3 regions of the Labrys sp. F242 genome follow, and region 1 is predicted to be linked to each of the others. Evidence: riboswitches for the same ligand, from Rfam matches in the RefSeq annotation. Region 1 holds a riboswitch; each other region holds the start of a gene.
The links. Region 1 has a riboswitch for cobalamin ahead of ACZYTC_RS31670 (TonB-dependent receptor plug domain-containing protein). Riboswitches for the same ligand answer to the same signal wherever they lie in the genome.
Positions count from the first base shown of each region.

Region 1 (4,732 bases):
TCCGCCAGGATCGAGACACGCTCGACCTCGACGCGAAGTGGTCGCAAAATCTGAAGGAACCGATTGTAGAACCAGTGGCCAATGACGGGATCGGCTTCCGGCATTCCGAGCACGCTGGAACGAAAGATGTCGTGGATGGTTGCTATTCTCATCGGTCTTTATTGGCCGAAAGGTGTTGCGGGAAATATAGTTGATCGGCGTAGAATTCGGTAAATTTTATCGATGCCGGAAGGTGTGGCCAATAGCAATGCAGGATAGGGATCAAGATTGGATTATCCTGGATCTTTGATCCCAGCTTTGATGGGGTATGCATATCATCTGAAACAAAGGATGCGCTGTAGGCCAGATTCTATATGGGAGCGCCACAACGACAGAGATGCTCGCCGACGATACGGTATCCGCTGTGTCACCATCTCGGCGCCCTGCCGGAATCAGGGGATCGGTGACGCCAGCATTTTACAAGTGGAAGGCGCAATACGGCGGCATGAATGTATCGCCGGCCAGGCAGATGAAGGGATGAGAACGCCGAACTCAAACCGATGCTAGCGCATGTGATGTTCGACAATGTCGCGGAGGGATCTGGTGGGAAAGAAATGGTGACGCCCCCTGTCGCGCGGAAAGCCGTCAGCACATCCGGTCGAACCCAGGGAATGAGCGACCGGCGGGCATGTGAAGCCGTCGGCTGCGCTGCCGCCGCATGATGATCCGATGCAAAACACTCGCTCCAACTACGCCACGCTTCGGGAGCGTAAGCAAGTCATTGCACACGAACGCCGCCGTTTCTGCCAGGGTGCCCCTTGCGTGAGGTTGCGACCGTGGGCTTCTCCAAAGGTAGGAACGTTGCTGGCATGAACCCTGGCGGATGGGCGCGGCAGCTTGTCTGTCTTGAGGAGATTGATCTTCGTTCGGGAACGGGCCGATGTAAATCGAATGCTCTCAGACGACCCTCTTTTATCTGGATTTGTTCAAAGATAGCCGCTGGTGGAAGCAAAATCCGAGAAAACTCAAAATAGTGGTGGCGAGGACTTCGATTGTTTACGGAGCGTCCTTTACACTGGCCCGCAATTGCCTGAGAATCCAAGATGGCGCAGCGATCGGGTCCACAATGCTGCGCTCATAAAGAAAAACGTCACTCACTTCGATATCAACACAACAAGAAAGTGATTGAACATGCTTGAAGAAGACACGAGTTTGCTCGACCTGACCGCCGACATCGTCTCCGCCTATGTAGCCAACAATCAGGTCGCCACAGCTTCCCTCGCGGATCTGATCCGTTCGGTGCATGGAAGCCTTACTGGTCTGAATAGTCCAAAGCCGGTTGAAGCGGACAGACCGCTGACGCCTGCCGTTCCGATCAGGAAGTCCGTCACCCCGGATCATCTGATCTGTTTGGAAGACGGTCGCAAATTCAAATCGCTGACGCGGCATCTGCGAACAGCCTATGACCTGACGCCGGTGCAGTATCGGGAAAAGTGGCGGCTACCCAGCGACTACCCCATGGTTGCACCAAACTATTCGGCTCATCGCTCTCGCCTCGCAAGGGAACTCGGCCTTGGCCAAGTGCGCCAGAAAGCCAAGAGCGAGCCACCGCCGCCTCCCGCCCCAAGCAAGGGCAGAAGGAAAAAGGCGTCATAGACGTTCGTCACCTCGGTCTAATGACGATCCCGATCTCGCCGGCTCCAGCAGGGCCGGCGAGTACGATCCAAGCCAGGTAGATGGAGCTCAAGCTTTCCCTGAAATCGTCCAGGATTGCACAGGACAGGGATTCCCAGTGCTTGACAGTTGCGACCCTGTCACCCTAGCGTCACGTCGACGGTTCCCCTCGGGGATAATAGGGAACGCGGAGAAGTGAGAAATCATTTCGAACCGCGGCTGCCCCCGCAACTGTAGGCGGTGAGTCCTTCGTTACATGCCACTGGGATCAGGCCCGGGAAGGCGACGAGGCGTACGACGACCCGTGAGCCAGGAGACCTGCCGTCACAATGGTCACGCGCGGTAACATTGGGCGGGGGTCCTCAATGGTGGTCGATCCAGATGTCCTTATGGGACAGCGGGAGGGACTTCAATCGCAGTGACGGCCATTGGCTATCCTGCTTGAGGTCTTCATGGACTCGACTATTTCACGCCTGCAACGCGCGGTTTTGACAGCCGGCATCGTTGGGACGTCCTGCATTCTGGCGACGCATGCTCTGGCGCAGAGTGCGGGAACACCGCCCGAGCCGATCGAACTGGATCCGGTCTATGTCAATTCTGCCACGCTGACGCCGACACCTGCCAGTCAGATAGGCAGTTCGGTCACGGTAATCACCGCAGACGATATCGCCAAACAGCAGCGGCGCACCGTCAACGATGTACTGAGCACCGTGCCCGGCCTCAATCTCGTGCAGTCGGGCGGCCCAGGCACCCAGACCTCCATCTTCATGCGCGGAACCAATTCCAACCATGTCAAGGTGCTCATCGACGGCATCGATGTTTCCAATCCTGCCGTTCCCAATGCTGCCGCCGATCTTGGCCAATTGCTGACCGGTGACATTGAGCGCATCGAAATTCTGCGTGGACCGCAAGGCGGACTCTATGGCGCCGACGCCATCGGAGGCGTCATCTCGATCACCATGAAGAAAGGCTCAGGCGCCCCCAAGCTGACGGCCAGTGTCGAAGGCGGATCACATGGCACGTTCAATCAACGCGCGGGAGTGGGCGGCTCGGCTTCGATTTTCAACTATACCTTCGGTATCGAGCATTTTCGTTCGACGGACACGCCGGTCACGCCCTGGGAACTTCTCGTATCCGGCACCGTCGCGCGCCCCAACTACTATGACAATTACACCTATTCCGGCCGGGTCGGTGCCGATCTGACGGATAATTTCTCCGTCAACGTCATTGCCCGCTACACCGACTCCAAGCTCGGTTTCACCAGCGACGGCTATGGAGCGTGCTTTTGCGCGCCCAACCCTTCGCGCACCTGGCTGTCGAACCATCAATTGTTCACGCGGGCCGAGGGTATCTGGCATTCGCTCGATAATCGCTACCGAACCATATTCGGCGTTTCCTACAGCAATCTATGGAGCCGGAACGTCTATCCGCCGGTGACCTTCACGGCGCCGAGCGCGGCAACCGGCGAACGGCTGAAGTTTGACCTGAGGCAGGAGATTGCCCTCAGCGACAATTACAAGGTGCTGCTCGGCGTCGAGCACGAGCGCTTCAGCCTGGATCTGGGAAATCTCAAGGCTTCGGATGTCGACAACGCAGCCTATGCCCAGTTGGAAGCAAACCTCTTCAAGGGCTTCACCGTGGCGTCCAACATTCGCTATGACCATTACAATAGTTTCGGCGGTCACTTCACCTATCGCCTCGCCCCGACCTACACCTTCGATCAGACCGGAACCCAACTGAAGGCCAGCGTTGGCACGGGCTTCAAGGCACCGACCTTGAGCCAGCTCTATCAGAGTTTTCCAGCCTTTGGTTTCTACGCCAATCCCGACCTGAAGCCGGAAGAGAGCACCGGCTATGATGTCGGTTTCGAACAGCCCTTGTTCGATGGCGAGGTTCGGGTTGGATCGACCTATTTTTACAACAAGATCAAGAACCTCATCATGGCCAATGCCGATTTCACCACCAATATCAACATCGGCAGGGCCGAAACGCATGGCAACGAGTCCTTCATCGCCTGGAAGGTGAACGATCAGCTCGATCTGAGGGCGGACTACACCTTCACCATCGCCAAGGACGAGGACGAGAACCAGGAATTGCTGAGGCGACCGCGGCACAAGGTCAGCCTGCAGGCGAACTGGTCGCCGATCGACCAGCTCCACCTCTCCGCCACGTTGCTCTTCGTCGGTTCCTGGGTCGACGGTAACCGTGATTTCTCGATCCGACGCATGCGAACTCCCAGCTACACGACGGTGAACCTCGCGGCCGATTATGATCTGAACGACAAGATCAATCTCTACACGCGCGTCGATAACCTGTTCGACCGTCGCTATCAGGAACCAATTGGTTTTCTTCAGCCGGGCCTCGGGGTCTATGGCGGTGTTCGGGTGCGGGCGTTTTGATGCGCCGATCTCGGGGTCCGACCAGAGCAGCGTCCACTTTCTGGTGGCCTGCCTGGTCCTCGCGATGTCTGGTATCGGACAAGCCAGCGCCGAGACTCCGGTGTCTGCGTCTCCACCACCCAAACGCGTCGTCTCCATCAACATGTGTACGGATGAACGTCTGCTGCTGCATCGTGTGGGCATGAATGTCGCTGAATACGATGTCCTGCAGGGTCTCCAGGGCGTGCGCGGACAGATCCGCCAGGTCGCCAGGCTCGTCGGAGAGCCGGACAGGGGAGAAGCTATCATCCGTGAGATGGACGGGCGCCTGGAGGCCTTATTTCGTCATGACAGAAGAGGAGCGCTTCCGCCACGACTGCAGATATGCTCGCCGTTGGCGGGTCGGCTTGCGCAAGAGACAGGCGGGCCATGCCTCTTACGGGCTGAAGACCAGAACCAGGAAGACGAAGAACACGCCAAGATGCACTGCGCCCTCAAGCATCGTCGTTCTGGTGCCTGTGAAGGTGAGCGTCGAAAGCATCAGCGTCATCGCCAGCAATATCATGTTGGTCGCTGAAAGCCCGAGCACCACATTCTGTCCGGTCAGGAGACCGATCACGAGGATGGCCGGCACGGTGAGGCCCAGCGTCGAGGCCGCCGCACCGAGACATAGATTGATGGCCCGCTGTAGCTGATTGGCC
Region 1 covers NZ_JBVASG010000008.1:83,965-88,696, forward strand. Annotated here, with positions in the region: gene ACZYTC_RS31660 (hypothetical protein) at 1-152, opposite strand, end outside; gene ACZYTC_RS31665 (Ros/MucR family transcriptional regulator) at 1,171-1,635, shown strand; cobalamin riboswitch at 1,797-1,993, shown strand; gene ACZYTC_RS31670 (TonB-dependent receptor plug domain-containing protein) at 2,106-4,052, shown strand; gene ACZYTC_RS31675 (calcium:cation antiporter) at 4,468-4,732, opposite strand, start outside.

Region 2 (4,732 bases), on a different contig from region 1:
TGCGTTGCGGCGTGCCCTAACGGTACGCCGCTCCCTCCTCGATCCGATCCATTCACCACGAACCGGGACCTATCGGTCACCGGCCGGAGACGCGCATGTCCATTCCCATTTCGACGCTCGGCACGCCACGCATCGGCCCACGTCGCGAACTCAAGACGGCCCTCGAAGCCCACTGGGCCGGAAGGCAGAACGAGACCGCCTTGCTCGCAACGGCAGCCCAGTTGCGCGCGAGCAACTGGGCTCGACAGAGCCTGCTCGGCGTTACCCATATCCCGTCCAATGACTTTTCGCTCTACGATCAGGTTCTCGATATGAGCGCCGTGGTCGGTGCCATCCCCTCTCAATATGGCTGGGAGGGTGGCTCCGTCCCGCTTTCGACCTATTTCGCCATGGCGCGCGGCAGGCGGGGCCATGACGATCGTGGCCATGAGGGCTGCTGCCATGGCGGCGGCGGTGTCCCCGCTCTCGAGATGACCAAATGGTTCGACACCAACTATCACTACATGGTTCCCGAATTTCGCCGCGGCCAGGCCTTCGAACTCGCTTCGGCCAAGCCCATTGACGAATTCAGGGAGGCCGTAGCGCTCGGCTTCCACACGCACCCCGTGCTCATCGGCCCGGTGACCTATCTGCTGCTCGGCAAGAGCAAGGACGAGGGCCTGGATCCGCTCACCCTGCTGCCAGGCCTCTTGCCCGTCTATGCCGAGATCCTGCACAGGTTGGCCGCGGCCGGCGCGGACTGGGTGCAGTTCGACGAACCCTGTCTCGTGCTCGATCTCGACGAGAACGCGCGGGCCGCCCTGCGCCATGCCTATGGCGTCCTTTCCAGCACGGTCTCCGATCTGAAGATCATGATCGCGACCTATTTCGGCGGCCTCGGCTACAATCTCGACCTGGCACTCGACCTGCCCAGCGCCGGCCTGCATCTCGACCTGGTGCGGGCGCCAAGCCAGCTCGGGCAGGCGGTCGCACGAGCCAGCGCCGACAAGGTGCTATCGCTGGGCGTGATCGACGGGCGCAATGTCTGGCGGAGCGACCTGACTGCCCTTCTTGATCGGATCGAGCCGGCGGTTGCAGCCCTCGGCCCCCACCGCGTCGTCCTCGCTCCGAGCTGTTCCCTGTTCCACGTTCCCTACGATGTCGAGGCCGAGAGCGCGTTCGATCCTGAACTCCGGAGCTGGCTGGCCTTTGCGATACAGAAAATCGGGGAACTGAAGACCCTGTCGGCAGCCCTGGTCGACGGGCGGCGGGCCGTCGCTGATGAACTCGCCCAATCGGACGCAGCAGCTGCGGCCCGCCGTGTATCCGCTCGTATACATGATGCCGGCGTCGCCGCCCGCATGGACGGGCTCACGCCGGCCATGAGCGAGCGCCGGCATCCCTACACGCTGCGCCGCCGGGCCCAGGAATGGCTCGGCCTGCCGCAATTTCCCACCACGACCATCGGTTCCTTCCCCCAGACCGACGCCGTGCGCAAAGCACGCGCTGACCACGCAAAGGGCTGGATCGACGACGCCGACTATCAGCGTTTTCTGCGACAGGAAACCACCCAGGCGATCACTTGGCAGGAAGAGATCGGCCTCGACGTTCTCGTGCATGGCGAATTCGAGCGCAACGACATGGTGCAGTATTTCGGCGAGCAACTGGCCGGCTATGCCTTTACCCAGCATGGCTGGGTCCAGAGCTACGGCTCGCGCTGCGTGCGCCCGCCGATCATCTATGGCGATGTCTCGCGTCCCCGGGCCATGACGGTGGAATGGGCACGCTTCGCACAATCCCTGACCAAGCGTCCTGTCAAGGGCATGCTGACCGGACCGGTCACCATGCTGCAATGGTCCTTCGTGCGGGACGACCTCGAGCGCGAGCAGGTCTGCCGGCAGATCGCCCTCGCCTTGCGCGACGAGGTCGGCGATCTGGAACGGGCCGGCATCCGCATCATCCAGATCGACGAGCCGGCCATTCGCGAAGGCCTGCCGCTCAGACACGCCGAAAAGGAGGCCTATCTGACCTGGGCGGTCGCCTGTTTCCGCCTCGCCGCCTCAGGCGTCGACGATGCCACGCAGATCCACACCCATATGTGCTACTCGGAGTTCAACGACATCATCCATGCCGTTGGAGGCCTGGATGCAGACGTGATCTCGATCGAGACTGCTCGGTCCAAAATGGAACTTCTCGATGCGTTCCGGGCCTATCGCTACCCCAACGAGATCGGGCCGGGCGTCTATGACATCCACTCTCCCCGCTGCCCCACCGTGGCGGAGATGCGCGACCTCCTTGCCAAGGCACGCGAGCGGATCGCCGGCGATCAGCTCTGGGTCAACCCCGATTGCGGCCTGAAAACCCGCAGCTGGGACGAGGTCCGCCCGGCCCTCGTCAACATGGTTGCCGCCGCCCGCAAACTTCGTGAAGAGACCGCTCCAGCGAGAGTGGCGGCGTCCGCGTGAAAAACCTGCCGGGGGACAAATTTCGTCCTCCGGCACGCCTTGTCCCCGTTGAAAAAAAGGGCATCATACACCATGTATTGACATAGAGACACCCAGGCATACTAGATGCTGTATCCACAGGTCCTCGGATTCGCTGTCCGAGGCTAAGAGGGAATCCGGTGAGCCCGAGAGCAAAGCGCGTTTGGTGAAAACGCACTTTTCCTCGAACTTTTTGTTCGACGCGTCTTTGCGATTTGAAGCGACGCTTTCAAAACACAAGACGCTCTAGGGCAAAGCCGGGGCTGCCCCCGCAACTGTAAGCGGAGAGCGGGCTGTCGCTGTGCCACTGGCCGGAAGGCGGGTTCAACCCGCCCTTCGCCGGGAAGGCAGACAGTTCGCAACGACCCGCGAGCCAGGAGACCTGCCTGTGGCTGGTTATCGTTTCCTCGGGCGGGGTGCCCCGACGGATCGCTTTGCTCGTGGCGCATATGCCTGCGCCGACGCGGAACGCGTTCCTTCGGCCCAAGCCTCCAACATTTTGGGGTTTGCCGAATGTCTTTCGATCTCGAAACTGCCACGACCACAAAGACGCCTTTTCCGGCTGCCGGCGCCGACAGGGCGAAGCCGGCCTCGGAACCGGGCTATCAGGTCATTCGCCGCAACGGCGCCGTCACGCCTTTCGATGCCTCCAAGATTTCGGTGGCCCTGACCAAGGCCTTTCTCGCCGTCGAGGGCAATTCGGCCGCTGCTTCGCGCCGGGTGCATGACATTGTCGCCGAACTCACGGCCCAGATCGTTGCCGGCCTGACCCGCCGTGCCGATGCGGGCCGAACCTTCCATATCGAGGACATCCAGGACCAGGTGGAACTCGCCTTGATGCGCGGCGAACACCACAAGGTGGCGCGTGCCTATGTGCTCTATCGCGAACAGCACGCCCAAGAGCGCGCCCTGGAACGAGCAACCGAGACAGAGGCACGGACCGCCATCGCCCCTGCCCTGCGGATGAAGACGGCGGAGGGCTCCTTGCTACCGCTCGACCACGCGCGCCTCACCGCCCTGGTGCGCGAAGCCTGCGCAGGTCTTGCCGACACCGATGCAGAGACCGTGCTGAACGAGACGCAGCGCAATCTCTATGACGGCATCAGCCAGGACGAACTGGCGATCGCGCCGATCCTCGCCGCCCGCACCCTGATCGAGACCGAACCTGATTACGCCAAGGTCAGCGCCCGGCTGCTCAACGACAAGCTGCGCCGCGAGGCGCTCAGCTTCGTCGGAGGCCGTCCCGACCAGGCGACGCAGGCCGAGATGGCGACCCGCTACGCCGAGTATTTCCATGACTATATCCGCGTCGGCATCGCCAACGAACTGCTCGACCCGGAGCTCGGCCGCTTCGACCTCGCCCGCCTTGCCGCTGCCCTCAAGCCCGAACGCGATCTCAAGTTCGACTATCTCGGCCTGCAGACACTTTATGACCGCTATTTCCTGCATGTGCGCGGCACGCGTTTTGAGCTGCCGCAGGCCTTTTTCATGCGCGTGGCCATGGGCCTGGCCTTGCGCGAGATCGACCGGGAGGCGCGGGCGATCGAATTCTATGATCTTCTCTCCTCCTTCGACTTCATGGCCTCGACGCCGACTTTGTTCAATTCGGGAACGCTGCGCGCCCAGCTCTCCTCCTGCTTCCTGACCACTGTGTCCGACGACCTCGAAGGTATCTTCAAGGCGGTGAAGGACAATGCGCTGCTCGCCAAATATTCCGGTGGCCTCGGCAATGACTGGAGCAATGTGCGTGGGCTCGGCGCCCATATCAAAGGCACCAACGGCGAAAGCCAGGGCGTGGTGCCCTTCCTCAAGGTCGCCAACGATACCGCAATCGCCGTCAATCAGGGCGGCAAGCGCAAGGGCGCGGTCTGCGCCTATCTGGAGACCTGGCATGTCGACATCGAGGAATTCCTCGATCTTCGCAAGAACACCGGTGACGACCGCCGCCGCACCCATGACATGAACACCGCCAACTGGGTGCCGGATCTGTTCATGGAACGTGTGGAACAGGATGGCCCCTGGACCCTGTTCTCACCGGACGAAACGCCGGACCTGCACGACCTCTACGGTCCCGCCTTCAAGGTCGCCTATGAGGCGCATGAGGCACGCGCCGCGCGCGGCGAGCTCCGCGTCTTCAGGCAGATCCGGGCCATCGATCTCTGGCGCAAGATGCTGACCATGCTGTTCGAGACCGGGCATCCCTGGATCACCTTCAAGGACCCCTGCAACATCCGCTCGCCCCAGCGTCACGTCGGCGTGGTACATTCCTC
Region 2 covers NZ_JBVASG010000001.1:1,335,793-1,340,524, reverse strand. Annotated here, with positions in the region: gene metE (5-methyltetrahydropteroyltriglutamate--homocysteine S-methyltransferase) at 96-2,444, shown strand; cobalamin riboswitch at 2,546-2,866, shown strand; gene ACZYTC_RS06190 (ribonucleoside-diphosphate reductase subunit alpha) at 2,976-4,732, shown strand, end outside.
Region 2: linked by a shared signal. The riboswitch ahead of ACZYTC_RS06190 (ribonucleoside-diphosphate reductase subunit alpha) and the one ahead of ACZYTC_RS31670 (TonB-dependent receptor plug domain-containing protein) in region 1 are both predicted to bind cobalamin.

Region 3 (4,732 bases), on a different contig from region 1:
CTCGGCCAGATCGATCGCATCCCCGAAGAGCTGAAAGCGCTTTACGCCACCGCTTTCGAGATCGACACCGCCTGGCTGATCGAAGCCGCGGCGCGTCGGCAGAAGTGGATCGACCAGGCCCAGTCGCTCAACCTCTATATCGCCAATCCCTCCGGCAAGAAGCTCGATACGCTCTACCGCCTGGCCTGGAAGCGTGGCCTGAAGACGACCTATTACCTGCGCTCGCAGTCGGCCACCCATGTCGAGAAATCGACGCTGAAGGGCACCGACGGCAAGCTCAACGCCGTCTCTGCCACGGTGCCGCACGCGGCCGCGCCGATCCTGATCGAGACTCAGCCGGAAACACTGCAGTCGGAAGCGTGGGGCAAGGCCTGCTCCATCCACGACCCCGACTGCGAAGCGTGCCAGTGAGCCGAGAACGAGGTGCGATTTTTCCCTTTCGCGCCTTGCTCTCCAACTCTTTGTTTTGACGCGTTTTCTTAAGCGAAAAGTCTATCAACTTTTCTGGAAAACGCTCTGAGGATAAGAAAACGATGACGATGCTCGACTGGTCCGAACCCACCTCGCCCGCAGCCCAGCTTCCCCTGCCACAGAGCACGGCGGATGCGACCGGCCTCGGCGCGATCGACCGCAAGGGCGGCCGTGTCACGGTCGACGAGAAACGGATGATCAATGCCCGCGCCGACGTAAACCAGCTCCTGCCGCTCAAATACAAATGGGCCTGGGAGAAATATCTCGCCGGCTGCAACAACCATTGGATGCCGACCGAGGTATCGATGCAGGCGGACATCGCGCTGTGGAAGTCCAAGGACGGCCTGACACAGGACGAGCGGCGCATGCTCAAGCGCAATCTCGGCTTCTTCGCCGCCTCCGAGAGCCTGGTCGCCAACAATATCGTCCTGGCGATCTACCGCCACCTCACCAATCCTGAGTGCCGGCAATATTTGTTGCGTCAGGGTTTCGAGGAGGCCGTACATACTCACACCTTCCAATATATCGTCGAGAGCCTCGGGCTCGACGAGGGCGAACTCTTCAACATGTATCGCGAGATCCCCTCGATCACCGACAAGGCGGCCTGGGCGCTCAAGCATACCCAGCATCTCGACGATCCCGATTTCAAGACCGGCACGCCGGACGCCGACCAGGCCTTCCTGCGCGATCTCGTCGCCTTCTACGTCATCTTCGAGGGCATGTGGTTCTATACCGGCTTTGCCCAGATCCTCTCGCTCGGCCGGCGCAACAAGATGGTGGGGATCGCCGAGCAGTATCAGTACATCCTGCGCGACGAGAGCATCCATCTGAACTTCGGCATCGACGTGATCAACCAGATCAAGATCGAGAACCCGCATCTGTGGACGCTGACCTTCCAAGCCGATCTCCAGCAGATGATCCGCGAAGCCGCTGAACTGGAGGCCGCCTATGGCCGGGACACCATGCCGCGCGGCTTCCTCGGCCTCAACGCGGTGTCCTGCGAACAATACATGCATTTCATCGCCAACAGGCGCTGCGCCCAGCTCGGGCTCATGCCGGTATTCCCGGACGTGGAGAACCCCTTCCCCTGGATGAGTGAGGCGATGGACCTGAAGAAGGAGAAGAACTTCTTCGAGACGCGTGTCATCGAATATCAGAACGGTGGCGCGCTGAGCTGGGATTGAAGGCACGCTTTCGAGGTCTTCGGAACAAATCGGAGGAAAGCTGGGATGGGGAATCATGGCCCCTCATCCAGATTTCAGATCCCAACATCTCGAAAGGAGTGGGACAGGTTGCTCCATCATCCCCCGCCACGCGGGGAATGATGGACATTCAATGTCTCCTTCCCGACCTTCCGTCCTCAAGCTCTCGATGACAATGTCCTGAACACACCATCATCCGTCGCATCGCCTCTAGTCGGTGCGCCGACTCGATGTATTCTAATCCTCATTCGAGGTGCCGGTTCGCCCCCAAGGCGGGCCGGAGAATTGGGAAGCCGGTCCAAATCCGGCGCTGCCCCCGCAACGGTAGAGGAGAAGATCGCGGCAAGTGCCACTGGGTCGGGAAGACCTGGGAAGGCGTCGCGATCGGGCCGGAAGGCCGCTCCTGAGCCCGGAAACCAGCCACGAAGAAAACCGACGGACGCGGTGGGCGTTCCGGGAGGAGGTTTGGCTGCGCCTTTTCACCGGCGCAGATCACCGAGCCGCTTTCCCATCCCGCTGCCAAGTCAACGCATTGGTTGTCACGCGGGATTTTGACATGACAGCGCATCAGGACATGCTGGGCCGCCTCCGGACCCATCAACCGGGCACCACGCTCGAGGGCAAATTCTACACAGACCCGGAGTACTTCCGGCTGGATATGGAGAATATCTGGTACCGTGAATGGCTGTTCGCGGGCCATGATTGCGAGCTCGGCAAGCCGGGCAGCTATTTCACTCTCCAGGTCGGCGACTATCCGGTGATCGTGCTGCGCTCCGGTGACGGCGCCATCCGCGCCTTTCACAATTCCTGCCGGCACCGGGGATCACGGCTCTGCGCGGCCGAGCGCGGCAGCGTCGCCAAGCTGGTCTGCCCCTATCATCAGTGGACCTACGAGCTCGACGGGCGCCTGCTGTTCGCCCGCGACATGGGCCCCGGCTTCGACGCCACGCAATATGGGCTGAAGCCCGTGCATTGCGAGAGCGTGGCCGGCTATATCTGGATCTGCCTTGCCAAGGAGGCACCCGATTTCGAGACCTTCCGCGCCGGCGCCATGCCCTATCTGGCACCGCATGGCCTGAAAAACACCAAGGTGGCCTTCGAGAGCACCATCGTCGAAAAGGGCAATTGGAAGCTGGTGTGGGAGAACAACCGCGAGTGCTACCACTGCGCGGGTAATCATCCCGAGCTTTGCCGTACCTTCCCAGAAGCCCCGACGGTGACGGGTATCCAGGGTGCCGACAAGGATCCGCTCATCGGCCAGCATTGGCGGCGTTGCGAGGAAGCCGGCCTGCCCAGCACCTTCAGCATTTCCGGTGACGGCCAGTTCCGCATGGCCCGCATGCCGCTGCTGCGCAATGCCGCCAGCTATACGATGTCGGGCAAACCGGCGGTGCAACGCCCCCTCAGCCCGACGATCGAAGAAGGCAATATCGGCGCCCTCCTGCTCTTCCACTATCCCACCACCTGGAACCACGTGTTGGGCGACCATGCCGTGAGCTTCCGCGTGCTTCCGATCGGGCCGAAGGAAACCCAGGTCACCACCAAATGGCTGGTGCACAAGGATGCGGTCGAGGGGGTCGACTACGACCTCGAGGAACTCACCCATGTCTGGCAGATGACCAACGACCAGGACCGCCAGATCGTCGAGGAAAACCAGCTCGGCGTCTCTTCGCCCCTCTACACGCCCGGACCCTACGCCCCCGAACACGAGGGCGGCGTTATGCAGTTCGTCGAGTGGTATCGCAACGCCATGGAAGCGGCGCTGGGTAACGACGGCGTCCGCCTGCGCAGCGTGGCCTAGCGCCTTTTCACCCTCCCCTGGAGGGGGAGGGTCGGACGAAGTACGGGGTGGGGTGAGAAACACAGCAGCCGGTGAAAATCACCCCACCCCGACGCTTCGCGTCGACCCTCCCCCTCCAGGGGAGGGTGTTAGCGAAACCGACATATACAAGGGCAGACATCATGCCGATCGCCACACAAAAATTCAGGCATATCGACGAAACGCCGCCGTGGAACGATCAGAGCCAGGCGCTCGAATGCGTTTCGATCATCCATGAGGGCCGCGACGTCGCGACCTTCACCTTCCGCGCCGCCGAACAGGGTTGGTTCCGCTACGAACCCGGCCAGTTCATCACGCTGGAGATCCCGGCCGAGGCCGGGCCGGTGCTGCGCACTTATACGCTGTCGTCGAGCCCTTCCCGCCCGCTTTCTATCAGCGTCACCGCCAAGGCGCAGGCCTCCAGCATCGGCACGCGCTGGATGCTGGACAACCTCAAACCCGGCACGCGGTTGAAGGCCTACGGCCCGCTCGGCCAGTTCAGCTTCTCTCGTCATCCGGCAGAAAAATACCTCTTCATCTCGGCCGGATCCGGCATCACGCCGATGATGTCGATGACCCGTTTTGCCGAAGACCACGGCGCCGCCACCGATATCGCTTTCGTCAACTGCGCACGCCGGCCGGGCGAGATCATCTTCCGCCAGGAGTTGGAGCGCATGGCCGGACGCATGCAGCGCCTCCGCCTCGCCTGGATCGTGGAAGAGACCGAGGCCCATGAAGCCTGGACCGGCTTCCAGGGTCGGCTCAACGCTCCGGCCCTGCGCTTGATCGCACCGGATTTTCGCGAGCGCGAAGTGTTCTGCTGCGGCCCCGCGCCTTTCATGGCAGCGGTCAAGGACATGCTCGAAGCCAATGGCTACGACATGCGCCGCTATCATGAAGAGAGCTTCCAGCCGGCCGAAACTCCAATGGAGGACATCGGTGCGGACGAAGCCCTTGCCGGCGAAGCCAGCGTGGCCTTCACCAGATCCGGCATCGAGGTGCCGGCCTCCAGCCGCGAGACCATTCTTCAGCTCGCCCGCGGCGCCGGCCTCAACATTCCGACCGGTTGCACAATGGGCCTGTGCGGCACCTGCAAGGTACAATGCCTGTCGGGGGAGACCGCCATGACCCACCAGGGCGGCATCCGCGAGGAGGAAATCGCCGCCGGCCTGGTGCTGGCCTGCTGCACCCGGCCGCTCGGCCGTGTCGAGATCGAGGCTTGAGATGACGATTGCCGCGC
Region 3 covers NZ_JBVASG010000001.1:1,330,316-1,335,047, reverse strand. Annotated here, with positions in the region: gene ACZYTC_RS06190 (ribonucleoside-diphosphate reductase subunit alpha) at 1-411, shown strand, start outside; gene ACZYTC_RS06185 (ribonucleotide-diphosphate reductase subunit beta) at 540-1,655, shown strand; cobalamin riboswitch at 1,908-2,112, shown strand; gene ACZYTC_RS06180 (aromatic ring-hydroxylating oxygenase subunit alpha) at 2,230-3,474, shown strand; gene ACZYTC_RS06175 (FAD-binding oxidoreductase) at 3,636-4,715, shown strand; gene ACZYTC_RS06170 (hypothetical protein) at 4,717-4,732, shown strand, end outside.
Region 3: linked by a shared signal. The riboswitch ahead of ACZYTC_RS06180 (aromatic ring-hydroxylating oxygenase subunit alpha) and the one ahead of ACZYTC_RS31670 (TonB-dependent receptor plug domain-containing protein) in region 1 are both predicted to bind cobalamin.